2 regions of the Desulfosporosinus acidiphilus SJ4 genome follow, and region 1 is predicted to be linked to the other one. Evidence: riboswitches for the same ligand, from Rfam matches in the RefSeq annotation. Region 1 holds a riboswitch; the other holds the start of a gene.
The links. A riboswitch is a leader RNA that binds a small molecule or an ion and turns the genes downstream of it on or off. The one in region 1 is predicted to bind cyclic di-GMP.

Region 1 (6,074 bases):
GATACCCACCGATATGTTTTGGGAAACACCCAGAATAATGATGATTGCAGAAGCAATAATGCCGAGATTAATACCCGTATATATCATCCTTTCGAAAGTTAAGACTCTTAATAATTTCCGAGTTTTATTATAATAAGGTATGATATATATGAGAAATATCTAAAATATATTATATTTATACTAATAACATATAAATTAGGGTGATGATATGGATATACGACAACTATCCTATTTTTTAGCTATTGCAGAAGAGGGAAATATTACAAGAGCTTCAGAAAGGCTGCACATAGCCCAACCTCCTTTGAGCCAACAGCTCAAACTTCTGGAGGAGGAATTCGGGGTCGTTCTGGCAGAACGCAGCACGCGCAAAATACAGATCACGGACGCAGGGCGGCTTCTCCAGAAAAGGGCAAAACAAATATTAGAACTAACGGAGAAAACCGCTAAAGAACTAAAGGATTTAAAAGAGGGGCTTCAAGGGACGCTTGCCATTGGAACTATATCCTCAGCCGGAGAAATGCTCTTGCCTTTAAAGATACAATGCTTTCATAAAAACTACCCAAATGTTGATTTTTATATTAGAGAGAGCGGTACATTTGAGATTCTTGAATTGATCAAGAGCGGCATTGTCGAGATAGGACTTATTAGGACGCCCTTCAATCAGGATATTTTTGAAGCTATACACCTGTCCAAAGAACCCATGGTAGCCGGTGCTCTTAAAGAGGTTTTCTGGGACAACCATAGTGGAATTCTGGAACTAACGGAACTTGAAGGCAAACCCTTGCTTATGCACAACAGGTATACCGGCAACATTAAAGAGGCCTGCCGCAAGGCAGGCTTTGAACCAAACATAATATGTAGAATTGATGATACCCGGTTTATGCTTAACTGGGCGAATACCGGCATGGGGATTGTTATTATACCCAGGGACATGATTGGACTGGTACCCGATGCGAAACTTCTGTACAGGGAGATCAAGGAAGAGTCATTGGCAACTAGAATCGTAATAATATGGATGAAGAATCGTTACCTATCGGCTCCTGCCAGACATTTTCTTGAGTTATTTAAATCGTGAATTCCTTCAACCATGTTGAACCTCGCGACATAATAATTCGGAACTCAAAAATTATCACATGAGTCGCTGGACCTTTTTCCTTTTCTTTTCTTCATACATGAGGTTATCCGCTTCTGCTATCAAATCATCAGCACTTGTATTATCTTTGGATAATAGATGTACAGTACCTATGCTCAGGCTCATATTGTAGGGTTTCTCAAACTCAATTTTTTTACGTTCTATGGAGTTATTAATTCTCTTGACAATTATTCGAGACTTCTCTTCATCACAGTTATTAAAGATAAGAATTAGCTCATCTCCTCCATATCTGAAAGCAAAATCGCCTTTACGTAAATTTGACGTAATAGCCTCTGCAATGGCAATTATGTACCAATCCCCTTCTTCATGACCAAAGGTATCATTTACATATTTAAGACCATCAATATCACAAAACGAAACCGCCAGGTCGGTGTTTTCTGCTTTAGCTCTTTCAATTGCATTATCCAAAATGATCTTACCGGAACGCCGATTCAATAGTCCGGTTAATTCATCTGTCGATGCGTACTTTTTAAGAATTTCCTCCGCATTTTTCCGCCTGGAAATATCCATCATACTGAGAATCATAGCGGGATTATTCTCGTAATGAAAAGTGCTGGCGGAAACTAATACCGCCTTTACTGAATCCTCTGTTTTAAAAACAGCTTCCTCATCGGCGAAAGCGATGCCCTCAACCATTTTTTCAACCAAGTTACTGTCATTTTCTAAGTTTTCCTCCAAATACTTTAAGAGTGAGTCCGATTCATTACTTTCAAATGAAGTCCCGGTAAATTGTTCAGCAAGACTGTTCATCCGCAAAACTTTAAGGTCAGGCAAGCGCATTAAAAAAAGTGCCGCAGGTGCCAGTTCAAATAGTTTTTCAATATTTTCATTATTATCACTGATACTATTAAATGAATCGTCAATAATACGTTCCGCCGGCCTAAAGATGAACCGGACTTCCAACATCAGAACGATAAAGGTGAGCAGCATCAAAGCAACTCCTGTAGTTCGGATGACAGAAATCTTGTTATTAGCTTCTGTCGTATACTGAAAAACTATGGCATCCATTACCTTGAGGAATGATTCTTCATTAGCTTGGATTGTTGCAAGATTATTGTCAGAGAGCGGTTCCTTTGTATTCCCGCCCACAATAATGTCTTGGGCGGCAGTTAAGATCTTCTGATAATATGGATCTAACTTTGCATAGAGTGATATGATTGCAGCGCTATTCTGACCCGAAAGTCCGGTGACTTGATCTCCATATAATAGTTTGTCGCGAGAAGATTCCCATTCGTCTACCGATTCCTTAAGCTCCTCGAGGTAATGAGTTCTATCGGAAGCATTATGGTCCAGTTCATACCCCAAAGCACACTTTGTAATACGCTGGCTTAACATCCTCTGTCTTCCGGCAATATTAATAACCATAGAATATCCCGATTCCTGCTGGATAGTGTATTGAATAACACACTGGCCCAGCAATACTAAAAAGGCAATGAGGGAAAGGCCAATAATATATCGTTTCCGCAAGACTTTTCCAATCTCAGTCATAGGAACTCCTCAATCTACTCCGAAAAGTTATTATTGTAATTTGTATTAAATTTGATTACAATACAGGAAGAAAATACTAAATACTAGCATACTAACAACAAAATATTATCTAGGGCAAATTGTTCGAAAGAACAAGACGCAAAGCTATAGGGTCTAACTTCCCATGGAATATGACAGCCTGGCTGCAAACTATTAAATGTGAGCAGCTATTTTGTTGCTTTCTTTTTGTTTGCGTGAAATTGTTTGCCTCGAGATGGCATACCTTAATATCGGTTGATTTATCAAAATCTTTAAACAAATTATTGAAAGAGAGATGGATTGGCTTGAATCAAGGTTCTTTGCTAATTGTTGATGATAATCTGGGAATTCGCAGTCTCTTAAAAGCTCTTTTTTCTTCGAAAGGGTATGTTGTAAGCACTGCCACTACAGGGATTGAAGCATTATCATTGGCTAAAACCCAGTCACCAGATCTCATAATATCAGATATTAAAATGCCAGGCATCAATGGATTAGAACTTCGGGAGAGATTACTTGGTTACAATCCCAACACTCGAATCATTTTAATATCAGCCTATGCAGATCAAAAAGAAATTAACGAGTTAATTCACAATGGCAATATCGATTTTGTAATGACTAAGCCCTTTGATTTAGAAAAGCTCGGTATTGTTGTAGATAACCTGTTATCCGAAGAGCAGCTGCAGTGATATTCTTCAAGCCAAAGCCCTCATTTAACGAGCGCTTTGGCTTTGCTTTTTAACTTCCTCTGTCTCGGTTATAGGCTTGCTAAGTTCATGTGAAGGCTTTGCGCCAACTTGTTGCACTGCATGAGCAACAATTGACATAAGACGCACTTGTTCTGCGAGGTCTTCTGATTGTGATTTTATAATTACTTCGCCAAGTGAAGTAACATAATACCGAGCTGGTAAACAATTTAAAGCAAGTGCCATAATATCTGCAAGACAGCGTTGACAAGTACAGACTATAACATTATCACGAAGGTATTCTTCTAATGCTTGGTTAACTAAAATTTCCGAGTAGTTTTTAACCTGATGATCCGTAATTTGCAGCACTCTCTTAACTCCTTTGATCTTTTAACTTAAGCAATTAGCTTCTCAATTTTATATTATTCTAACTTGGTAACTTATACTAGTGTCAATCAGCACGAAACGACGTGCCAAAAGCACATTATTGCTTCTTTTTTCCTAATTCTTTAGGGCAAACTCCCAACCACGTTTAGAAAATTAGATATTGCAAAGACTAATGCTGAAGATTATCAAAAAGGAGAATACTGCAATATGAATGCTCAAGGAAATCCCCCATCTTCTCCCCGAAAAGGCACTCCAACTCCTCAAGTCAGACCACCTCAACCTAAATAAAAACTTAAGTTTAGCAGGATGGACTGAGCCATCCTGCTATTCAATTTGAAAAGGAGGGCTTTATCATGACTAACATAAATAAGAAAACCGCAGCCCCTCTAGGTAAGACTATTAAGGCAGGAACTTTCATACCGGAGACAAAAGCAATTGCGAAAAAAATAGGAGATATTCTGGAACATAAGATCTTCAACGATCCGACTTCAGATTGATTGCATTTTTATAGCTGCTTATGGCAGAAGGGCCCTTTTAAGGGTCTTTCTTTTTTTGGGGATATCGTGCTGATCGTAGATCTAGTAACGTCTTTTTGCGGGACAACTCTTTAGGTTTGTTTTAATGACTATTAGGCAATGATGATAGCATAGATATCTCTAAAAAGGGAGGAAATATATGCCCGTTCATAAACTATTACACTTAATCGGGCCAATCATCGTGTTAGCTTGTTGTTTTAAAGTACTTAAGCTTAGCACCTTGCAAGCCGTCTCAATAACTATTCTTTTAGGATTAAGCAAGGAACTATATGATGTAATTATAGTAGGAGATAGCATTATACGTTCCTTGTTGGATATGGTTGAAAATGTAATCGGAACAGCGGTCGGTTTCCAGATGCTAAGAATCCATAAAGATAATCTTTTGATATACAAAAATAGGTTTAGCAGATTTTTAATACGTCACCGATGATACGCCTGATTGTGATAGACTACCTTCTATGGAAAGAACCTCTTTTAGTTGTTTATATACTCATGTCAAACCATTGAGCATACCTCCTTGAACTGTTTATTTGAGCCAAGCTAGTCCTAGCGTGAATAATTAATTCCAAATGAAAATAGTATTTAAGCGGTAATCATCATAAAGATATTACGTTTAAAGGGAGGAATATATTAGATGGCTCTGCAGTGGTTTAGGGTACCGAGAGACGTGGTCTTTGGTACGGGTACTATTGAGTATGTAAAACAATTAAAAGGGTCTAGGGCATTTATCTCAACAGGCAAAGGCTCGATGAAGACCAATGGTGTACTGGACAAAGTGATCAGTTATCTAGAAGAAGTTGGTATCGAATCTACCGTTTTTGACGGAGTTGAAGGAGACCCTTCGATTGCCACTGTATATCGCGGGGTAGAAAAAATGAAAGAGTTCGCCCCTGATTTAATCATTGGTCTTGGTGGCTGCTCTGCTATTGATGCAGCTAAAACAATGTGGGTTTTTTATGAATACCCGAATCTTTCGTTTAATGATATTAAAGATCCATTTACGATTCCAGAACTACGCAAGAAAGCTAAATTTGTTGCGATTCCCTCAACGAGTGGTACCGGCACAGAGGTAACTTGTGTCGCCGTCATTACTGATAATCAAACGGGTATCAAATATCCATTAGCCTCTTATGAAATAACTCCGGATATAGCCATTGTTGACCCAGAAATTTGTAAGACCATGCCTCCCAACGTGACTGCTGATACAGGGATGGACGCTTTATCTCATTCCTTTGAAGCCTATGTTTCTACCATGGCCAACGAGTATACAGATACTTTTTCCTTAGAATCAATTAAAATGATTTCTGAATGGCTTCCAAAAGCATTCGCTGACGGTGAAGACATTGAAGCAAGAACTAAAATGCATATTGCCCAGAACTTTGCTGGTATAGCATTTAGCAATGCCATTTTGGGTCTCGTGCATAGCATGTCTCATAAATGTAACACGAAAGTTCCGCTTACTCATGGGCGTTGTAATGCCCTGCTTATGCCGGCCGTAATTCAATATAACGCTAAAACGGCAGGGGCTCGCTACGCAAAAATAGCTAGAACATTAGGACTAGCGGGTAATATTGATGAGGACTTGGTTAAGGCTTTAGTTGAAAAGGTCAGAGATATGAATAAGTCTTTTGGCATTCCATTAACCCTCAAAGAAGCCGGATTATCCGAAGAGAGCTTTTTAGCGGAGCTCAAAGCAACTTCAGAAGCTGCATTAAATGATCCCTGCACCGGAACCAATCCAAGAAAACCAACCGTAGAAGACATCATGGAACTATACAAAGCCGCCTACTACGGAAGCGATGTCACAAT
Region 2 (6,074 bases), 1.7 Mb from region 1:
AAGGTACGGAAAATCCTAAAATTGTCGCAACTTTAATAGCAATGGCTAAAGACCATCATTTATTCGTTCTGGACAGCAAGACCACTGAATCAACAATCTTAGCTCGAGAGGCTAATAATGCAGGTGTTATCTCAGGTACCCGAGATGTATTCCTAGATAATTCGTCGGACCTGAATTCTATTAAGAAACAAATCCGGCTCTTAATTTCGAAAGCCAAAACTTCCGGCAAGGCTATAGGTATCGGGCATGTTGGCCCACAAGGTCCCAATACAGCTAGAGCAATCAAGGAGATGCTGCCGGAAATAAAAGCCCAGGGAATAGAAATAGTCTCATTATCCAAATTATTAAAATCTCAGGCAAAAAGTCCATAATCCTTTGTTAATAAAGCACTCACTTTGACTTAGAATGCATTCACATTGGCAAATCGACGAATATAGGATAAGAGGTGAATCAGCGGGCAAACTACAAGATACCACGTTTATTTCCGGGAGTTTATCTAGCAATACTTCCGTATTACGTGAGACTCTTTCGCCGGAAGGGAACCATGGAAAGAATTTCAGTACATCAATTTATGACCTTAGGGGCATCTGTTCTCATGGGCGGAACGTTCCTTCTCATTGCAACATTCGTTACAGAGGCGGGAGGGCGAGATGGTTGGATGTCTATCATGCCAGGATTTGCTCTGACTATTCCCTATGGTATTATGGTGCTTTCTCTTTCAGCCCATTACCCAGAAAAAAATTTATTGCAGATCTCTGAATTAATCTTAGGGAGATGGGTCGGCAAACTTATTGGTTCTGTCTATTTCATCATCTCTTGCTACTATGGTGGATTATTATTAGCCTTTATTGGTATTATTTACGAACAATCCATCATGCCGTTAGTTCCCCGTTGGGTTCTTTACCTTGGTGGGCTAATTCTTGTGTTTTATTTGGCAACTTCAGGTATAGAAGTGTTTGCACGTTTTTCCGAAGTTCTCTTGCCTATCATTGTTGTTGCCTTAGTTCTTAATATTTTCCTAACGATCCCACGAATTGAACAAGGTGCTCTCCTTCCATTTCTGGAAAACGGAGTTATCCCTCTGCTTTGGGGAGTCTTTAAAGTGATCCCCTTTCCCATGGTCTATATCCTGTTCTTGGCGGGATTTATTAGATTTTTACCTCACAGTAATAGGCAAGATTTCGCTCAATTAAAATCTGCAATTTGGCGAATTGGATTTCTTGTGGGGATTTTAGATACAGTTGTTGTTGTTATCCAGATTCTCGTCTTTGGTCCGACGGAAACCATCCGATTATTATTCGGTATTCTAGAATTAGGAAAAATGGTAGAAATAAGCAGGACGGTTGCCGGAGTCGAATCCCTATTTATGGGAGTTTGGCTTGGAGCCTTAGTTATTAAATGCAGCGCCTATTTTTTTATGACAAGTTGGGGATTAGAAACCGTCTTTAATTTGAAAGGCCTCAAATGGAGGCTCATCACAAGTGTCGTCTTTCTTACAATAGCTTTCGGGGTTCAGAAAGGATTTTATTTAAGTACTAAGCTTTCTTTTGTCGAAAGTTATTTAATTTTTCCATTTGCCCTTGTTTGGATCCCAGCACTCTGGGCAGCCTCTCATTGGAAAATCATATTCCACACGACCAATAAACCTAGTTAAATCTTGCATTAAATCTACATACTGAGTTTTATTGATTGTCCTGCCTTTATTATCAAGTAAAAGACGAACCAAAGGACGTGTCGGCATCTGCATCGGAACTGCTGCAACTACTCCAATTTCACCGGTATTGAGAGTCACCACTGAATTTTCCGGGTATAAAATTAAACTCTCTCGAAAAGCTTTCACAACTTGTGGATTATAGGCTTTATCTGCTCCTGCTATAATCATTTCCAGGGCATAATAGGGAGGTAAACCTTTTCGATAGGGCCTGTCTGCCGTTAAAGCTTCGAATACATCCGTAACAGCGACAATTTGTGCATCCAGATGAATTTTTTGCTTATTCAATCCAAAAGGGTACCCAGTCCCATTCCAACGTTCATGATGTTTAATCACCGTATCCATTATGCTTGTCAATAAGTTGCAATTCTCCAGCATTTCTGCTCCAAGCTGAGGATGACGTCTCATAATAGCTAATTCGTTCTCGGTTAAATTACCCGGTTTATTCAATATTTCCTTGGGAATATTCAATTTGCCTAAATCATGCAGGAGGGCACCCAAGGTTAAATGCTTAAGTTTTGTCTCAGGGTACCTTAAACGCATACCTGTCATGGTTGCCAAAATAGCTACGTTCAAACTATGCACGAATGTACCGTAATCATAGTTTCTAAACTGTTCAAGGTCCAAGGGTACAACATCTAAGTTCAAATAAACATTGAGTGGTTTTAGTTGTTCAACGATTGTTTCCACGAGAACGATGGTTTTTTCTATTTGTTCGGCAGTAATCAGTTTTGCTTCATGAAAAATATTCCATAAGGAACCAACTAAACCTTCATAGACATCTTTGGGGAATGGTTTCCCACTGTTTCTAGAGGGATATTCATCATCCTCTTGTTTATCCCAAATATAAACTTTTCTCTTCCTTAAAAGATCTCCTATACCTTCTGTCACTGGCTGTCCTTTATGAAGTAATAATACACCGGCTTTATCAAATAGATCTGCACTTGCAGGCATTCCTACCGTAAGATTTAATTGTGCAGGTTTTAATAACCAATTCAAAGAGTTTCCCCCTCCCTCCGTCTCTTTGCTCTCTATATGTAAATTCCCTTTGAGAAACATTAAATGTAGTGTCTCTTAAACTCTTGTTGTTTTGTTTTACCTGTTAATGTTGGTTCTTAACCATAAAAAAAATAAAGCACCGAACTCAACGATCGGCGACACAATTTTATATGGTAACCCGGCTATCTTATCAAGAATCTAAGACCCGTGGCTTTGCGTCCTCAGCTCTCACTGAGTTTGCCTTTAGCACTGAAGTTTAATTAACTTTTATTCCTACTAATGTTTAAGGGATTAATCTCCACTGAAAGGTAGTATATTATACAATATTCTAAAGAACAACATTTTTTGCCCATTATAACAAATTTTTATCCTTTTATTACAATACTACTAATTCTGGAACACTTTACAAACTTTTTTGACATTTAAGTACTGTATATCACTTATTATTCGTCGTCTAAAATACTTTTTACCAATAAAAACTTATGTAAAAACGATGCCCAAATGAAAAAGTTATGATTACCCATTTGTCGAATCCTTACTCTTCCTGTAAAATTAAACTGTTCACATTAAATATTATTAAGGAGGTTATTTTATGTCTGGGACTCCGTCCACTTCCCCGTCTCGCAAGGTTCCTATGTTTCCCATCAGAGGAATATTATTCTTAGTCATTGTTTTGTTAGTCTGCGTGCTAGCTTATGGTCGGTTTACTGGTGCTCTCCCTTCCATGGAAGCGAAAGTGACATCAACGTCTTCATCGTTACCCGGCCACTTTTCGGTAACATTTCCCACGCAGGGTGAATCAGCTGTTGGTACAGAAAATTTAGGTGTTGTCGCTTCAACTTCTAACCAAAGTCCTGTTCCTATTGCTAGTGTAACAAAAATAATGACTGCCTATTTGGTCTTAAAAACTCATCCATTGCAGCCTGGTGAAAACGGTCCCACATTAACCATGACTGCTCAGGATGTCGCAAGCTACCAAAGCGATTTAAGTAATGGCTATTCCGTCTTAAAGGTTGCAGAAGGAGAAACTCTTACTGAAAAACAGCTTCTTGAAGGTCTATTACTTCCGTCAGGAGACAATGTGGCAGATACCTTAGGGCGCTGGGTATCAGGATCTAACGAGAATTTTGTTGCCAAGATGAACGAAACTGCCAAATCCCTTGGTATGACTAAAACTCACTATGCGGATGCCAGTGGTGTCAGTGAAACTACTGTCAGCAATGCTGTTGATCAAATAAAAATTGCTCAAGCTGCAATGCAGGATCCTGTTTTTCGTCAAATTGTTGCTATGCCGCAAGTGACCCTGCCCGTAGCCGGAACTGTCTATAATGTAAATGGTATGCTCGGAAAGCACGCAATTGTTGGTATAAAAACAGGTTCTACATCAGCTGCAGGGGGCTGCTTCATCTCTGCAACACCTGTTCAAGCGGGCGATGAAACTCATTACATTATTGGTGCTGTGTTAGGTCAAGTTACACAACAATCTCTCCAAAGTGCTCTTGAGGCTAATGTCAACATACAGGATCAGGTTCGATCTCAATTTAAGCTATATACTCTCGATCAGCCCACCTCAGGTTATGGCGAACTAACCACTGCATGGCAAAACAACAGTCCGTTAAAAGCTACAGAACCCGTTAAAGTATTTGGCTATCCTGGAATGAAAATTAACTATTCCATAAATCTGAAAAATACAGAACTTCCTTTGCCAGCAAACACGAACATCGCCACTCTAAAAATCCAAACCGGCCAAGGGGTTCAATCTGTTCCGCTTCAGAATACTCAAGCCATCAACCAACCTGGATTACTATGGAAACTGATTCGTTTCTAAGAATTCCCAAGTCTAATAAATCGTGCTGCTTTATAAAATAAATATCGAAACATAAAATAGCCCTCTGCCTGAAACAGTCATGAGACATTTCAAACAGGGGGCTATTTTATTTATGCCCTTCTAAGACCTTTACTCTAAGTATGGGGACTCCGATTTCTATTAAAGCTAGAAACGTGTCGCTTATTGGTAAATATAATTGTTGACGATAAAACGTACAATGTCTCCGCGGCTAATAATACCAACAAGTTTCTCCTCAGACACAACAGGAACTTTTTTGATTTTCTTGTTGCCTAGAATCTTAGCCACTTGATCAAGATCTTCGTTTACATCCACCGTTATCACTCGTTTAGTCGCTATTTCCATGACATTACGATTCATGAGGTTTTTTATTTTCTCATCAAAGGGTTCAGTATCAACCCATGAAGCAGAGTTAAAAGCATCGATAAAGAAAATCTTCGGATCTTGATAACCTATATTCTTCATAATATCACCATCACTGACAAAACCTACCGGTTCATTTTTAGCATTAATAAACAAATTTTCCGCCATCTTTTTGAACCATCAAGCATCAATTAAATATTATCAGTGAGGTAAGCTCCTTGATAAATAAATTCAGACTGCCAGCAAATACTGACAGTCTTCCAGGGGCTTTAGAATTCACATACAACCCTCTAATTTCTAAAAGATTACTCCCAGGGCAATCAAAATAAGAACCGCAATGGCAATGATTCCTGCACCTATGCAGCTGCCGCCGTATCCGTAGCCGCCGCCAAAACCGCCGAAGCCTCCATATCCGTACATAGTTTATTCTCCTTTTTCTTTATAATTTCTTAGAAAACGATACCCATAGCAATTAAAAGCAAAATAATAACTACAACAATCCCGATGCCTGCTCCCCAACCATAACCTACTCCACCGCCAGCTGCTCCAAATGCCATACTCTTTTCCTCCTTTCATGCAAGCCTAGTACAAAATATGCATTATATCCATATATTTCCACTTGATTAAAAAATATTTCATTCTCATTGCTTACTCCTTCCAATCCCTGTCCTTTATGAAGCTAAAATGATTTATTAACATAATTAACGGGATATTGATAATCCTATACCCTCTTAAGGAGGTATGGTCTTAAAACGAATCCTAAGAACCCTAAAAGGTTTAAGTTGGGGGTTGTGATTAAACTGTTGGCTAAATTTGTGTTTATTAATTTAACCAACAAATCCAGCTTATGATTATCCAGTTGTTCCACGGCACGACGTAACGCTAAAGAATTCTTGTAGCTTTGCCGCAAAGGTTTTGTTAATTCAAAGTAATTACCTAAGCCACATAGGTCTTGCGCCGCATAGATGCCTGTCAATATTGCAGCAAGCTGTCCAAAACCGTAGGCAGGCATAATTGCGCCAAAACAATTGCCGGTAAAAAAGGTATTTGCCAGACGAGGGGCGGAACAAATTCCGATGATATAGCGAGTTACTTCAAATTGATCGGTTATTCGCAGTTCTTGTTCTATTTCTTTACATACTCGGTGATAAAATT

Region 2: linked by a shared signal. The riboswitch ahead of DESACI_RS13625 (HD-GYP domain-containing protein) and the one ahead of DESACI_RS21580 (response regulator) in region 1 are both predicted to bind cyclic di-GMP.

Annotation. Positions count from the first base shown of each region.
Region 1 is NC_018068.1:4,716,153-4,722,226, forward strand. Features, by position in the region: gene DESACI_RS21565 (Na+/H+ antiporter NhaC family protein) at 1-87, opposite strand, end outside; gene DESACI_RS21570 (LysR family transcriptional regulator) at 209-1,075, shown strand; gene DESACI_RS21575 (diguanylate cyclase domain-containing protein) at 1,130-2,641, opposite strand; cyclic di-GMP riboswitch class I at 2,745-2,831, shown strand; gene DESACI_RS21580 (response regulator) at 2,944-3,345, shown strand; gene DESACI_RS21585 (late competence development ComFB family protein) at 3,370-3,711, opposite strand; gene DESACI_RS24660 (hypothetical protein) at 4,083-4,226, shown strand; gene DESACI_RS21595 (iron-containing alcohol dehydrogenase) at 4,900-6,074, shown strand, end outside.
Region 2 is NC_018068.1:2,996,736-3,002,809, forward strand. Features, by position in the region: gene DESACI_RS13615 (divergent polysaccharide deacetylase family protein) at 1-371, shown strand, start outside; gene DESACI_RS13620 (GerAB/ArcD/ProY family transporter) at 545-1,654, shown strand; gene DESACI_RS13625 (HD-GYP domain-containing protein) at 1,562-2,710, opposite strand; cyclic di-GMP riboswitch class I at 2,880-2,962, opposite strand; gene DESACI_RS13630 (D-alanyl-D-alanine carboxypeptidase family protein) at 3,303-4,538, shown strand; gene DESACI_RS13635 (CBS domain-containing protein) at 4,719-5,087, opposite strand; gene DESACI_RS25540 (hypothetical protein) at 5,217-5,339, opposite strand; gene DESACI_RS13650 (NAD(P)/FAD-dependent oxidoreductase) at 5,641-6,074, opposite strand, start outside.